One region of the Shewanella sp. NFH-SH190041 genome, then DNA from elsewhere that is predicted to be linked to it. Evidence: predicted binding sites of a transcription regulator. Region 1 holds the regulator's gene; the other holds the start of a gene.
What was found. The regulator ArgR, encoded in region 1, controls arginine synthesis, uptake and breakdown. The targets are predictions, from matches to a motif close to ANTGAATANNTATTCANT.
Positions count from the first base shown of each region.

Region 2: the regulator ArgR is predicted to act here: its motif matches at 1,448-1,465, upstream of argC (N-acetyl-gamma-glutamyl-phosphate reductase).

Region 1 is NZ_AP026070.1:1,095,357-1,101,318, reverse strand. Features, by position in the region: gene folX (dihydroneopterin triphosphate 2'-epimerase) at 1-25, opposite strand, end outside; gene NFHSH190041_RS04875 (SDR family NAD(P)-dependent oxidoreductase) at 156-941, shown strand; gene mdh (malate dehydrogenase) at 1,065-2,000, opposite strand; gene argR (transcriptional regulator ArgR) at 2,297-2,767, shown strand; gene NFHSH190041_RS04860 (Dyp-type peroxidase) at 2,838-3,773, opposite strand; gene NFHSH190041_RS04855 (ABC transporter ATP-binding protein) at 3,923-4,951, opposite strand; gene NFHSH190041_RS04850 (ABC transporter permease) at 4,948-5,962, opposite strand, start outside.
Region 2 is NZ_AP026070.1:4,202,810-4,208,771, reverse strand. Features, by position in the region: gene ppc (phosphoenolpyruvate carboxylase) at 1-121, opposite strand, end outside; gene argE (acetylornithine deacetylase) at 250-1,407, opposite strand; gene argC (N-acetyl-gamma-glutamyl-phosphate reductase) at 1,672-2,658, shown strand; gene argB (acetylglutamate kinase) at 2,675-3,484, shown strand; gene NFHSH190041_RS18740 (ornithine carbamoyltransferase) at 3,524-4,444, shown strand; gene NFHSH190041_RS18735 (argininosuccinate synthase) at 4,490-5,704, shown strand; gene argH (argininosuccinate lyase) at 5,771-5,962, shown strand, end outside.

The DNA.
Region 1 (5,962 bases):
TAATAATGGCTTGACTAAATAGCATATTTGCTCCCCTGTAACGCTGATGAATACTTATCCCTGTAATGCCAGTCAATCTGCACAGCTTTCAAACCGATCCCTGTGACCGTCTGCTCACGTATTGCTATTAAAGCAACAAGGCTCAGGGAATACTCATGGCAAATGTGACATATAACCACTCTACAGACAACCACTTAGCATCGCCTAATACAAAGCTAAACCAAGTGTTGATTATCGGTGCAGCCGGGGGAATTGGTCAGGCACTTTGCCAACAATATCTGCAATATCCCAATATCAACATTACCACCCTAAGTCACACACCTTTGCCCCAACCGCTCGCCCTTAATCGTCGAATACACAGTATCAAATGTAACTGGCAAGCCTCTGAACTTGCGACTGCTTTGCAGCAATGCCAAACACATGGCTTATTTGATCGCGCCATCATCTGTACTGGCATACTCCAAGGCCAAGATACAATGGCAGAAAAACGATTGGAGCACTTATCCGCCGACAATCTGAACAAGCTTTTTTATGCCAATAGCGTGATACCGGCGCTGTGCCTGCAACAGCTGCCATGGCTTCTTACCCCACGTGCTGCTATTGCCATTTTAACCGCCAGAGTTGGTAGTATTACTGATAACCACCTAGGTGGTTGGTATAGCTATCGAGCCAGTAAAGCGGCTTTAAATATGCTAATAAAAACGGCCGCCATCGAATACGCTCATCACTGGCCTGGGCTCAGAATGCTGGCCTACCATCCTGGCACGGTAGATACCAAATTATCTAAACCGTTTCAGCACAATATTGTCTCGCAGCAATTACGCACAACTGCGCAAACGGCTCAACATCTTTGTCAATTCCTCGCCCCCCTGCACCATAGTCCCTTAACTGACGCTCCTCTCCCTTTTTTAGACTGGCAGGGAGAATCGATACCTTGGTAACCTTCAATCCCAGACAAGAAAAAAGCGAATATGACAAGCATCTTCGCTTTTCCTTAACCTTGTGCCCCTTACATCAGCCTTTATGTTCTTAACAATAGGCTGAAATCGTCACTGTACTTGACACTATTTCATGAAGTCAGTGCCTAATTGGATATCTCCTGTTAAGGTATCTAACATGCTATCTCTGGCCTGGGTTTCAAACTCACTCAATGCCCTATAGGGCAGCACTTTTTCAACCCCATTTCGCCCCAGCAACACAGGTTGAGCAAAGAATTGAGCATGCTCACTGCCACCATCGACATAGGCGCATTCAACCACATTAGTCTGCCCCTGCAAGCCACGAACTAAAGACATACAGAATCGGAATGCCGCCTGCCCCATAGACAAGGTAGCTGACCCACCACCGGCTTTTGCTTCAACCACTTCTGTGCCCGCATTTTGGATCCTGTGAGTCAACGCCGCAATTTCATCATCAGTGAAAGTCACGCCGTTAACCTGAGACAGCAGTGGCAAAATTGTCACGCCACTGTGACCGCCGATCACATTGACCTGTACATCCTCTACTTTCAACCCTTTGGCCTGCGCAATAAAGGTTTCTGAGCGGATAACATCCAGAGTCGTGACACCAAATAAACGCTTAGGATCGTAAACACCAGCCTGCTTCAACACTTCAGCTGCAATCGCAACGGTTGTATTCACCGGGTTAGTGATAACACCAATCAGTGCCTTAGGGCAAACTTTGGCAACTTTTTCAATCAAGTTACGAACAATCCCAGCATTAATATTGAACAGATCACTACGATCCATCCCCGGCTTTCTGGCGACACCGGCTGAAATCAGCACAATATCAGCCCCATCCAAAGCAGAGCTTGGGTCTTCCCCGGCAAATCCTTTCACCTCAACGTTAGTCGGAATATGGCTCAAATCCACCGCCACTCCTGGAGTCACGGGCGCGATATCATAGAGCGATAACTGTGAGCCAGCAGGCAATTGGGCTTTCAACAACAATGCCAACGCCTGACCAATACCACCAGCAGCACCTAGAACAGCAACTTTCATCGTTATCTCCGTCTATATTCCATTATTGATATATGTGATATACATCTAATTTCCTGACGCTGACATTACTGCAGCAACACAAAAATTTCAATCAAACACACCAATTTTTCACCAAACACCCTGTATTTTTAATTTTTATTAACACAAAAATTTATCTATATTCTCTAACATCCGGAGAACTAAATGATCAGCTATATTTAGAATGAATTTTTATTCACTGTAACTGCTATCACATTGACACTATTGCTGAAAATATTCACAATAAATCTGTTTATATGAATAACAAAAAGACAGTTATGGCCAGTAGCAAAAACCAAGATGAACTCATCAAAGTATTTAAAGCCCTGCTAAAAGAGGAGCGATTTGGCTCTCAAAGCGAGATCGTCAATGCTCTACAGGCAGAAGGGTTCAGCAATATTAACCAATCAAAAGTTTCCCGCATGCTGAGCAAGTTTGGCGCAGTGCGTACCCGCAATGCCAAACAGGAAATGGTTTATTGCCTGCCCGCCGAGCTAGGCGTTCCCACAGCAAGCAGTCCGGTCAAAAATTTGGTTATTGACGTTGACCATAACCAAACCATGATTGTGGTTAGAACCAGTCCAGGAGCCGCACAATTAATTGCCCGCCTATTAGACTCTATTGGTAAACCGGAAGGCATTTTAGGCACCATTGCCGGTGATGATACAATTTTCATCTGTCCGTCTAATATTGATGATATTGAAGACACATTAGAAACCGTAAAAAATCTGTTTAACTACAATGATTAATTCGCAACAAATAGCAAAACGCCCCAAACTGATAAGCCGTTTGGGGCGTTTTTTATCATCTAAAGAAACATTATTCCGCGTATTTGAGCAGATAATCTAACGATGGTGCAAAAAAGGATGAGCCGGTCATCGCTTTGGTAAAGTGCATCAGATGATCATGGTTTCCTTCCCCATCGCCATGAACCATAGATTGCAGCATTTTTTCAAAATGCTCTGGTGTCCGACAAGTTGCAATAAACATCAACCCCTGTTGCTTAACTGAGCCATAAGGCATGCTCTGACGCAAAATCTCCATTGCGTTCCCCTGCTCATCTTTCAGGTTCACCCGCTTTATATGACTGGTTAATGGCTTATCTTCAGAGGCATATTCAATATTATCCTGCTTAGTACGCCCAATAATATCTTCTTGTTTTTTTACAGCTAGACGCTGCCATTTTGTCAGGTTATGAGCATATTTCTGTACATGAATATAACTGCCACCGGCAAAGGCATTATCCTCATCCCCGACTAAAGCAACCGCCTGACGCTGCAGCCCTTTAGGGTTTTCCGTGCCATCCACAAAGCCGGTTAAATCCCGGCTATCCATAAAGCGGAATCCCCGCTCTTCATCCACCAGCTCAGTTAAATCTTCCAACATGCAGCAAACATCACTAGCTACCAGGTGCAGCACATCTAATCGATCTGCCCGCAGATGGACAAACAGATCGTGCTCCAGTGCAGGTGCATCACGGTTACCGGCTTCCATTGCCGGAAAGGGCTTCAGCTTTGCCGGACGAGACGCCGGATACAGCGTATCCCAGTAATTCGCACCTACGGCAACAAAACCATTAAAGGCACAGTCAGCATACTGATCCGTTAATTCATGAATATAATGAGCAATATTGGCGATACTGGGTCGAAGCTGCTGTTCTACCCCATCATTGGCATTCAACATCAGGTAAACACTGTGCAAATTTCCTTCGGCGCAAATTCCTAGCTGTTCCCGTGACATAACCTGATTTTCCATTTTTGTCTCACCTTTGTGCATTACATTATCTTCAGTAACATTAAGAGGCAACTTTACCGCAATATTGAAACAGACAGCACATTAAGATGAAAAAGTGTGATACATATCCACAGGTTAGCAAAATCAAGTTACAACACGGCATATTCCTGTCAAAAAATCACTAAGGGATGAGCATCGGTGCGTAACATCACTTTCTGCCCTGGCAACAATTGGGTTAATTGGCTACGCACTTCCAACAAGAGTGCATCAATCTCAACTTGATAGTGGCACACGTTCCCAAGAAAGCGCCTTTGCCGGATCACGCCAACGCCCTGCTCAGACGGCTCCAACTTTAGTTGCTGAGGCCGCAGCAAAAGCTCACCACTGTATGCGGCCGGATGGGGTAAGGCACTGGTGCTCACCAAAGGGCCTAGCGGAGTATCAACGTGGAAACTATCCCGCACCTGAACCGGCATATAATTTCCACTCCCCAAGAAGTCTGCGACATATTTTTCTGCAGGTTGCCAATATAAGTTCTCCGCACTGCCCTGCTGCACAATGCGTCCGTCTTTAAACAGCGCCAACTTATCGGCAAATACAAAGGCTTCATCCTTGCTATGGGTCACAAACACCGCCGTAATACCACGACGGATCAGGATCTCACGCAGTTCCTGGATCAGCTCAGTGCGCACCTGAGCATCAATGTTGGAAAAAGGCTCATCTAATAACAAGAGTTTCGGTTGATACGCTAACGCCCGGGCAATCGCAACTCGCTGCTGCTGCCCACCCGATAACTCATGGGGATAACGGTCGGCTAGACCGGTTAATTTCACCAGTGCCAGCATCTCATCCAGTAACCTCTGCCGCTCAGCCTTGCCCACATTCCTCACCCCAAACAGAATGTTCTCCGCCACATCCAGATGTGGAAAAAGCGCATAATCTTGAAAAATCATGCCAATGCCACGCTGTTCACTGGGTAGCCACTGTGTACCGTCATCAACACAGTGCCCAAGGATATCGACTTGTCCGCCACTGATAGACTGCAGCCCAGCAATCACCCGCAATAAAGTCGTTTTGCCACACCCACTGGGGCCTAACAGTGCGAGAATATCGCCACGTTTAACCTCAAGATCTAACCGTTTGAGTACCGAAAAACCTTGATATTCACAGCTTACGCCACTAATCGACAGTGCCATCATGAATGTTCGCTTCGCTCCAGAGAATGGTTGAGATACACCAAAGGCACCAGCCCCAACAGCACAATAACAACTGCCGCAACGGCCCCCAGCTCCAGCTGCTCATCAGAGACAAACTGATATACATAGGTGGCCAGATTTTCATACCCCACCGGCCGCAGTAACAGCGCTGCAGGTAATTCTTTCATCGCCTCAATAAAAACCAACAGCATGCCCGCAAAAATGCCCCGCCACAGCAAAGGTAAATGCACCTGAAAAAATAGCGCTGCCGGTCGCAGCCCCAAGGTTAAAGCCGCCATATCCAATGATGGGGCGATGCGGCGATAACTGCTCTCCACACTGCCGATGGCGATGGCAGAAAAGCGCACACAAAACGCAAAAATCAGCGCCAGAATCGAACCGCTCAACACCAAGCCCGGTCCCCTTACGTCCAACCAATCAGCCAAATCATTAACAGCAAAATCAGTCAGGGTTAAAGGCACTAGCACCCCGATGGCCAGCACGGTTCCTGGAAGGGCATACCCCGTTGCAGCTAACTGCACTGGCAATTGGTCCTCGACTCTGGGGCTAACGCGACGAATAAACAGTAACGCTAATGCCATAACGATACACAAAACACTGACACCAAGCGCGAGCAATAGGCTATTCAACCCATAGTGAAAAAACTGCATCATTTGGGTTTCGCCCCAATATAGCCAGACATAACGCAGCAGCGCCATAAACGGCAATCCAAAGGCGAGTAGCAGCAATAACGCGCAGTAACCACTGGCCAATAATGCCAAATGCCCCTGCAACATATAACGGGGCAATGGGGTCGCAGCGGGTTTCTGAAATAGCTGCTGCCGACGCCTGGCGTAGCGCTCAGAGCCAATCAAGACAAAAATCACCAGCAGCATAATCAAGGACAAACGGGCCGCAGCAGTTAAACTGCCATATTCCAGCCAAGTGTCATACACAGCTGTAGTTAAGGTAGGTACAGCAAAATAACTGACAGTGGCAAAATCGGCAGCCGTC
Region 2 (5,962 bases), 1.2 Mb from region 1:
ATTGTCTGATTTGTTCAACTTTTTCAACAAAAGCATCGCCCAGGTGACTGCGCATTGTGTCACCAAGGATCTGCCCCAGATTACTGACATTTGATCTGAGGGGGGCGTATATATCTGTCATGTTCGCTCCGGAAAATATATACAGCCGGCAGCGCTGTTATTGAGAGCAGCGTGTCTGCGGCTGCGATAGGGTCATTCTCATCATACAGAGACATCTCTTTGAATACAGCATAGTTATTCAATTGAGTTCTAGATAAGGCATGCGTTATATATTAATTCTTTAATTAATCGCACTGTTGGCTGCAGATACTGCATTTCTAGATACTCATCGGGTTGATGTGCCTGAGCAATGTGACCTGGCCCCAATACCAGCGTTTGACAGCCAAGTTGCTGTAGATAAGGCGCTTCAGTGGCATAGTTCACCACCTCCGGTTGCTGTCCGCTTAGGGCTGCCACCTGCTGGCTCCAGTCACTACTGGCATCGCCTTTAAATGCTTCCGAGCCTGGATAGAGATTAAAGATTTCTAGGCTGTCGGGATATTGATCGGTAATAGGCATAAGGTATTGGCGGAGCAATACTTCAAGATCGGGCAGAGGGATCCCCGGAATTGGGCGAAGATCCAGATGGAGCTCGCAACAGCCACAGATGCGATTTGCGGCATCACCACCATGAATATGCCCTAGATTGAGCGTCGGATAAGGCACGCTGAATACGGATTCTTGGTAACCTTGTTTCAGGTGCTCGCGGAGTTTTAGCAATTGGCTAATAGCTAAATTGATGATCTCAATAGCATTGAGTCCCAGTTCAGGATCTGAAGAATGGCCACTGCGACCGGTAATGCGGATCCCTTTTGCTAAATGTCCCTTGTGCATATAGACAGGACGAAGACCGGTGGGTTCTCCGATGATGGCATAATCTGGTTGGATCTTACGTTCAGCAGCAAATGCCTTCGCGCCATTCATCGTGGTTTCTTCATCTGCGGTAGCCAGAATATAGAGTGGCCGCTTTAATTCCGTCAGAGGCAGTTCCTGTAAGGCTGCAATAATCAGGGCAAAAAAACCTTTCATGTCACAGCTGCCCAAACCATACCAGCGGCCATCTTTTTCCGTCAGGGTAAACGGGTCACTGTTCCAGCGCTGTTGATCAAACGGTACGGTATCTGTGTGGCCACTGAGTAATAATCCCCCCCGACTGTCTGGTGGCACTATGCTGGCCAACAGATTTTGTTTTCCTCGGCTGCTAATCACCTGCTTGACCTCACAGCGGAAGCCCAGATCAGTTAGCCAGTGATGCAGATGCTGGATTAGTTGGTCATTAGCCTGATCCTGGCTTGGATCCAGTGAGCTGATGGAGGGGCTGGCAATTAGGGTCTTAAAACAGGTGTGCAAATCCGGCACGGCAGTCATGGTCTTTCCTTAAAAATATCAAAAATAGTTATTCAATATTATTGCATAGTTAGTTTTTTGTGCTACTCTGTCAACCAGCTAAAAATTTCTTCATGTACGGAGCGGTAACATGGCCACATCAATCAGCAGCATTCAGGGGTTCAATACTCTGCTGCAACACGTTTTTCCTTGCCTACGACGATAATCCCCGCCATTTTTCGGCCGCTCCGGCTACCTCTGTTCCAATCGTTAATTTGTTCATGCCAAATAATAAGGACGTTACCAATGAAGCACATCGCCGTCATCGGAGCAAGCGGTTATACCGGTGCACAAATGGCTTGTCAGATTGCATCCACCCCAGGATTTGCACTGCAAGGGCTCTATGTTTCTGCTGAAAGTGAAGATTTGGGTAAATGTTTAAATACGCTGTACCCCGGATATCCACAACTGAACATTGAGCTACAAGGATTGACTGAAGCAGCGCAGGAGCAGATAGCTAGGCAAGCCGATGCCGTGGTGTTGGCAACAGATCATCGCGTCAGTGCTGCTTTGGCGGCTTGGTTTGTGGCACAGCAAGTACCTGTCTTTGATCTCAGTGGTGCCTACCGTTTTATTGATGCGACGGCCTATCCAGCTTGGTATGGCTTTACTCATCCCGAGGCAGAGCTGTTATCTGCAGCCGTTTATGGGTTGGTGGAGTGGCATGCTGCTGATATTGCTAAGGCCAAATTAATTGCGGTGCCAGGTTGTTACCCAACGGCGTCATTGCTGGCGCTAAAGCCTTTGGTTGGCATGTTGGATACCAGTGTGCGGCCGGTGATTAATGCTGTGAGCGGCGTGACGGGGGCTGGCCGTAAGGCGCAATTACATACCAGTTTCAGCGAAGTCAGCCTGACACCTTACGGGGTACTTGGGCATCGGCATTGGCCTGAAATTGAAACCCAGCTGGGTCGTGAAGTGATTTTTACGCCGCATCTGGGCAATTTTAAGCGCGGCATTCTGGCCACTATCACCGTTAAATTACAGCCTGGTGTCACGCGTCAGGATATAGCAAACGCATTTGCTGTGTATGACGATTGTGAACTGGTGCATATGCTGCCTAACGGTTTTCCTAAGATCGATGATGTTGCTGGAACACCCTTGTGTTTGATGGGGTGGCAGTACCATGAAAGCAGCGGTTATCTGGTGATTGGTAGCGCAATTGATAATTTACTCAAAGGTGCTGCTGGGCAGGCAATGCAGTGCATAAAAATTCATTTTGAACAAAATTGAATTTAAGGGGCTGAAAATGGAACAAAGCAGTTTATTGCCGGCAAAGAGCGCGACAACAACACCCTTGGTACTCAAAGTCGGCGGAGCTCTGCTGGAAAGTGACATCGGACTGAGCCGGTTGATGGCGACGGTTGCCGACTTATTACGCGCTGGGCGCCCTTTGGTGATGGTGCATGGTGGCGGTTGTTTAGTTGAGCAGCAATTAAGCTGCAATGGCATGGTGACAGAAAAACGAGATGGTTTGCGGATCACCCCGCCGGAGCAAATGCCCATTATCGCTGGCGCGTTGGCTGGCAGTGCCAATAAACAGTTGCAGTCTGCCGCTGTCGCAGCAGGGATCACTTCAGTGGGATTATGCCTTGGTGATGCCGCTATGGTGGTGGCTGAGATAAAAGATCCCGCATTGGGCGCCGTCGGCCAGGTGACAGGGCAAGACCCGGCGCTGCTGATGTTTTTATTGAGTAAAGGGTGGTTGCCACTGATCAGTTCGATTGCATTGGACAACAAAGGTCAGCTGCTCAATGTCAATGCTGATCAGGCCGCTGCCGCTATTGCGAAGCTATTGGGTGGTGAATTGATACTGCTATCTGATGTTTCCGGGGTGTTGGACGGTAAAGGGCAGTTAATCGGGCAATTGGATCAGCAAGGCATCAGTGATCTTATCAATCTGGGCATAGTGGCTGAGGGGATGAAGGTAAAAGTGGCTGCAGCGCTTGAAGTGGCGCAGTGGTTGGGGGCGCCGGTACAGGTGGCATCTTGGCGGGATGCGAGGCAGATGCAGGCTTTGCGTCAAGGCGCGCGCATTGGGACGCAAATTCTGCCTTGAATGGAGTAAAAGAAAACGTGAATCCGGGAGAGAAACGCAATGGATAAGTTACTGACACTAACAGAATTAACTCAACAACAATTGCTCGACCTACTGGCTTTGGGCCGCAGTGTTAAAGCTGAGCCGGACCGATACCGACAGGCATTGGCTGGCCGCAATGTGGTGATGTTGTTTGAGAAACCATCCCTGCGAACCCGGGTTAGTTTTGATATCGGTATTAATAAGCTCGGTGGCCACTGTCTGTATTTGGATCAGCAAAATGGCGCACTGGGGCAGCGGGAGTCCGTTGCGGATTTTGCGGCTAATCTGTCCTGCTGGGCTGATGCCATTGTTGCTAGAACCTTTAGCCATCGCACGCTGGAAACACTGGCGGCTCATGCATCGGTTCCTGTGATCAATGCCTTGTCAGATCTTTACCACCCTTGTCAGGGACTGGCAGATTTTTTGAGCTTGTCTGAAGTTTGTCCAGATTTGACCGCTCTGAAGCTGGCATACATAGGGGACGGTAATAATGTCACCCATTCTTTGATGTTTGGTGCCGCGCTGTTAGGGGCTTCTATGACGGTGATCTGTCCGGCGGGACATTTCCCCGATGCCTTAATGGTGGCGAAAGCTAAGCAATTGGCGGCGCAACATGGTGGTGAGATCCGTTTAAGTGACAACCCTGAGGATATTGCTGGGCATCAGGCTGTGTATACCGATACCTGGATTTCCATGGGGGATAACACCAGCTTTGCGGAGATTGAAGCCAAGTTTATGCCTTATCAGGTGAATAGCGGGCTGATGGCAACAGCTGATGCCAGCTGGTTTATGCATTGTTTACCTGCACACCGGGGACAGGAGGTCACCGATGAGGTGATCGATGGCGCGGGCTCTTTGGTGCTGCGTCAGGCGGAAAATCGCATGCATGCACAAAATGCCCTGCTATTAACCCTACTTAACACAGAGTTTGCGGTGTGATGATCGCCGCATCTCAGATACAGATTTGAATAAAGGAAAGACATAATGAACGATAAGGTGAAAGTCAAAAAAGTCGTACTGGCTTACTCCGGCGGTTTAGATACCTCTGCCATTATCCCATGGCTGAAAGAAAACTATGATAACTGCGAAATTATTGCATTTTGCGCCGATGTTGGTCAGGGCGAGGCTGAATTAGCCGGCATTGAAGCCAAGGCACTGGCTTCTGGTGCTTCAGCTTGCTATGTGGTCGATTTAAAACACGCTTTTGTGCAGGATTATATTTATCCCACCGTTGCTAGTGGCGCGATCTATGAGGGAACTTATCTGCTAGGGACTTCTATGGCCCGGCCGGTGATTGCTAAGGCTCAGGTTGAACTGGCCCGCCAGGTAGGGGCGGATGCTCTATGTCATGGTTGTACTGGCAAAGGCAATGATCAGGTGCGTTTTGAAGGCTGTTTTGCCGCACTAGCACCGGATCTGACCGTGATTGCGCCTTGGCGGGAATGGGATATGGTCAGCCGGGAAGATCTGCTGGCGTATCTGGCTGAGCGGGATATTCCCACTACCGCCAGTGCCACCAAGATTTACAGCCGAGATGCCAATGCGTGGCATATTTCCCACGAAGGGGGCGAACTGGAAGATCCTTGGAATGAGCCATCAGAGCAGGTCTGGACGATGACCGTCGCGCCGGAGGCTGCCCCTGATACGCCAGCTTATGTCAGCTTGACGCTGGCCCAAGGCAAAGTGTGCGCGGTGAATGGGGAGGCAATGTCACCCTATCAGGTGTTGATGACGCTCAATGAACTGGCTGCTGCTCATGGTGTAGGCCGGGTGGATATAACCGAAAACCGTCTGGTGGGGATGAAATCCCGTGGTTGTTATGAAACCCCCGGCGGGACGGTAATTTTTACCGCATTGCGGGCAATTGAAGAGTTGGTATTGGATCGCCAGTGCCGGGAGTGGCGGGAACAGGTGGGCGCCAAGATGGCGCAACTGGTGTATGACGGCCGCTGGTTTACGCCGCTGTGTGATTCGCTGCTGGCGGCTTCTGCATCCTTGGCTGAAGGCATTAATGGTGAGGTGGTGATTAAGCTATATAAAGGCCAGGCGATAGCAGTGAAAAAACGTTCTCCTAACAGCTTGTACTCAGAAGCATTTGCCACCTTTGGTGCCGATGATGTGTATGACCAGCAACATGCTGAGGGCTTTATTCGGCTCTATTCTTTGTCCAGCCGGATCCGGTCGCTGGGCATTAAATAATTTACTGACATAAATAAGCGATGTGGCAGTCAGTTGCCACATCGCAGGTAGATAAAGGAGAAGGTCATGGCCTTATGGGGTGGCAGATTCAGTGGCGAAAGCAGCGTACTGTTCAAACAGTTTAATGACTCACTGCCGGTGGATTATCGTTTAGTTGAGCAGGATATCCGTGGTTCGGTCGCTTGGGCGGCAGCCTTGGTGAGTGTCGGGGTATTAACTGAGAATGAGGGGCTGGCGTTGAAAGCCGCCTTAGCGGAA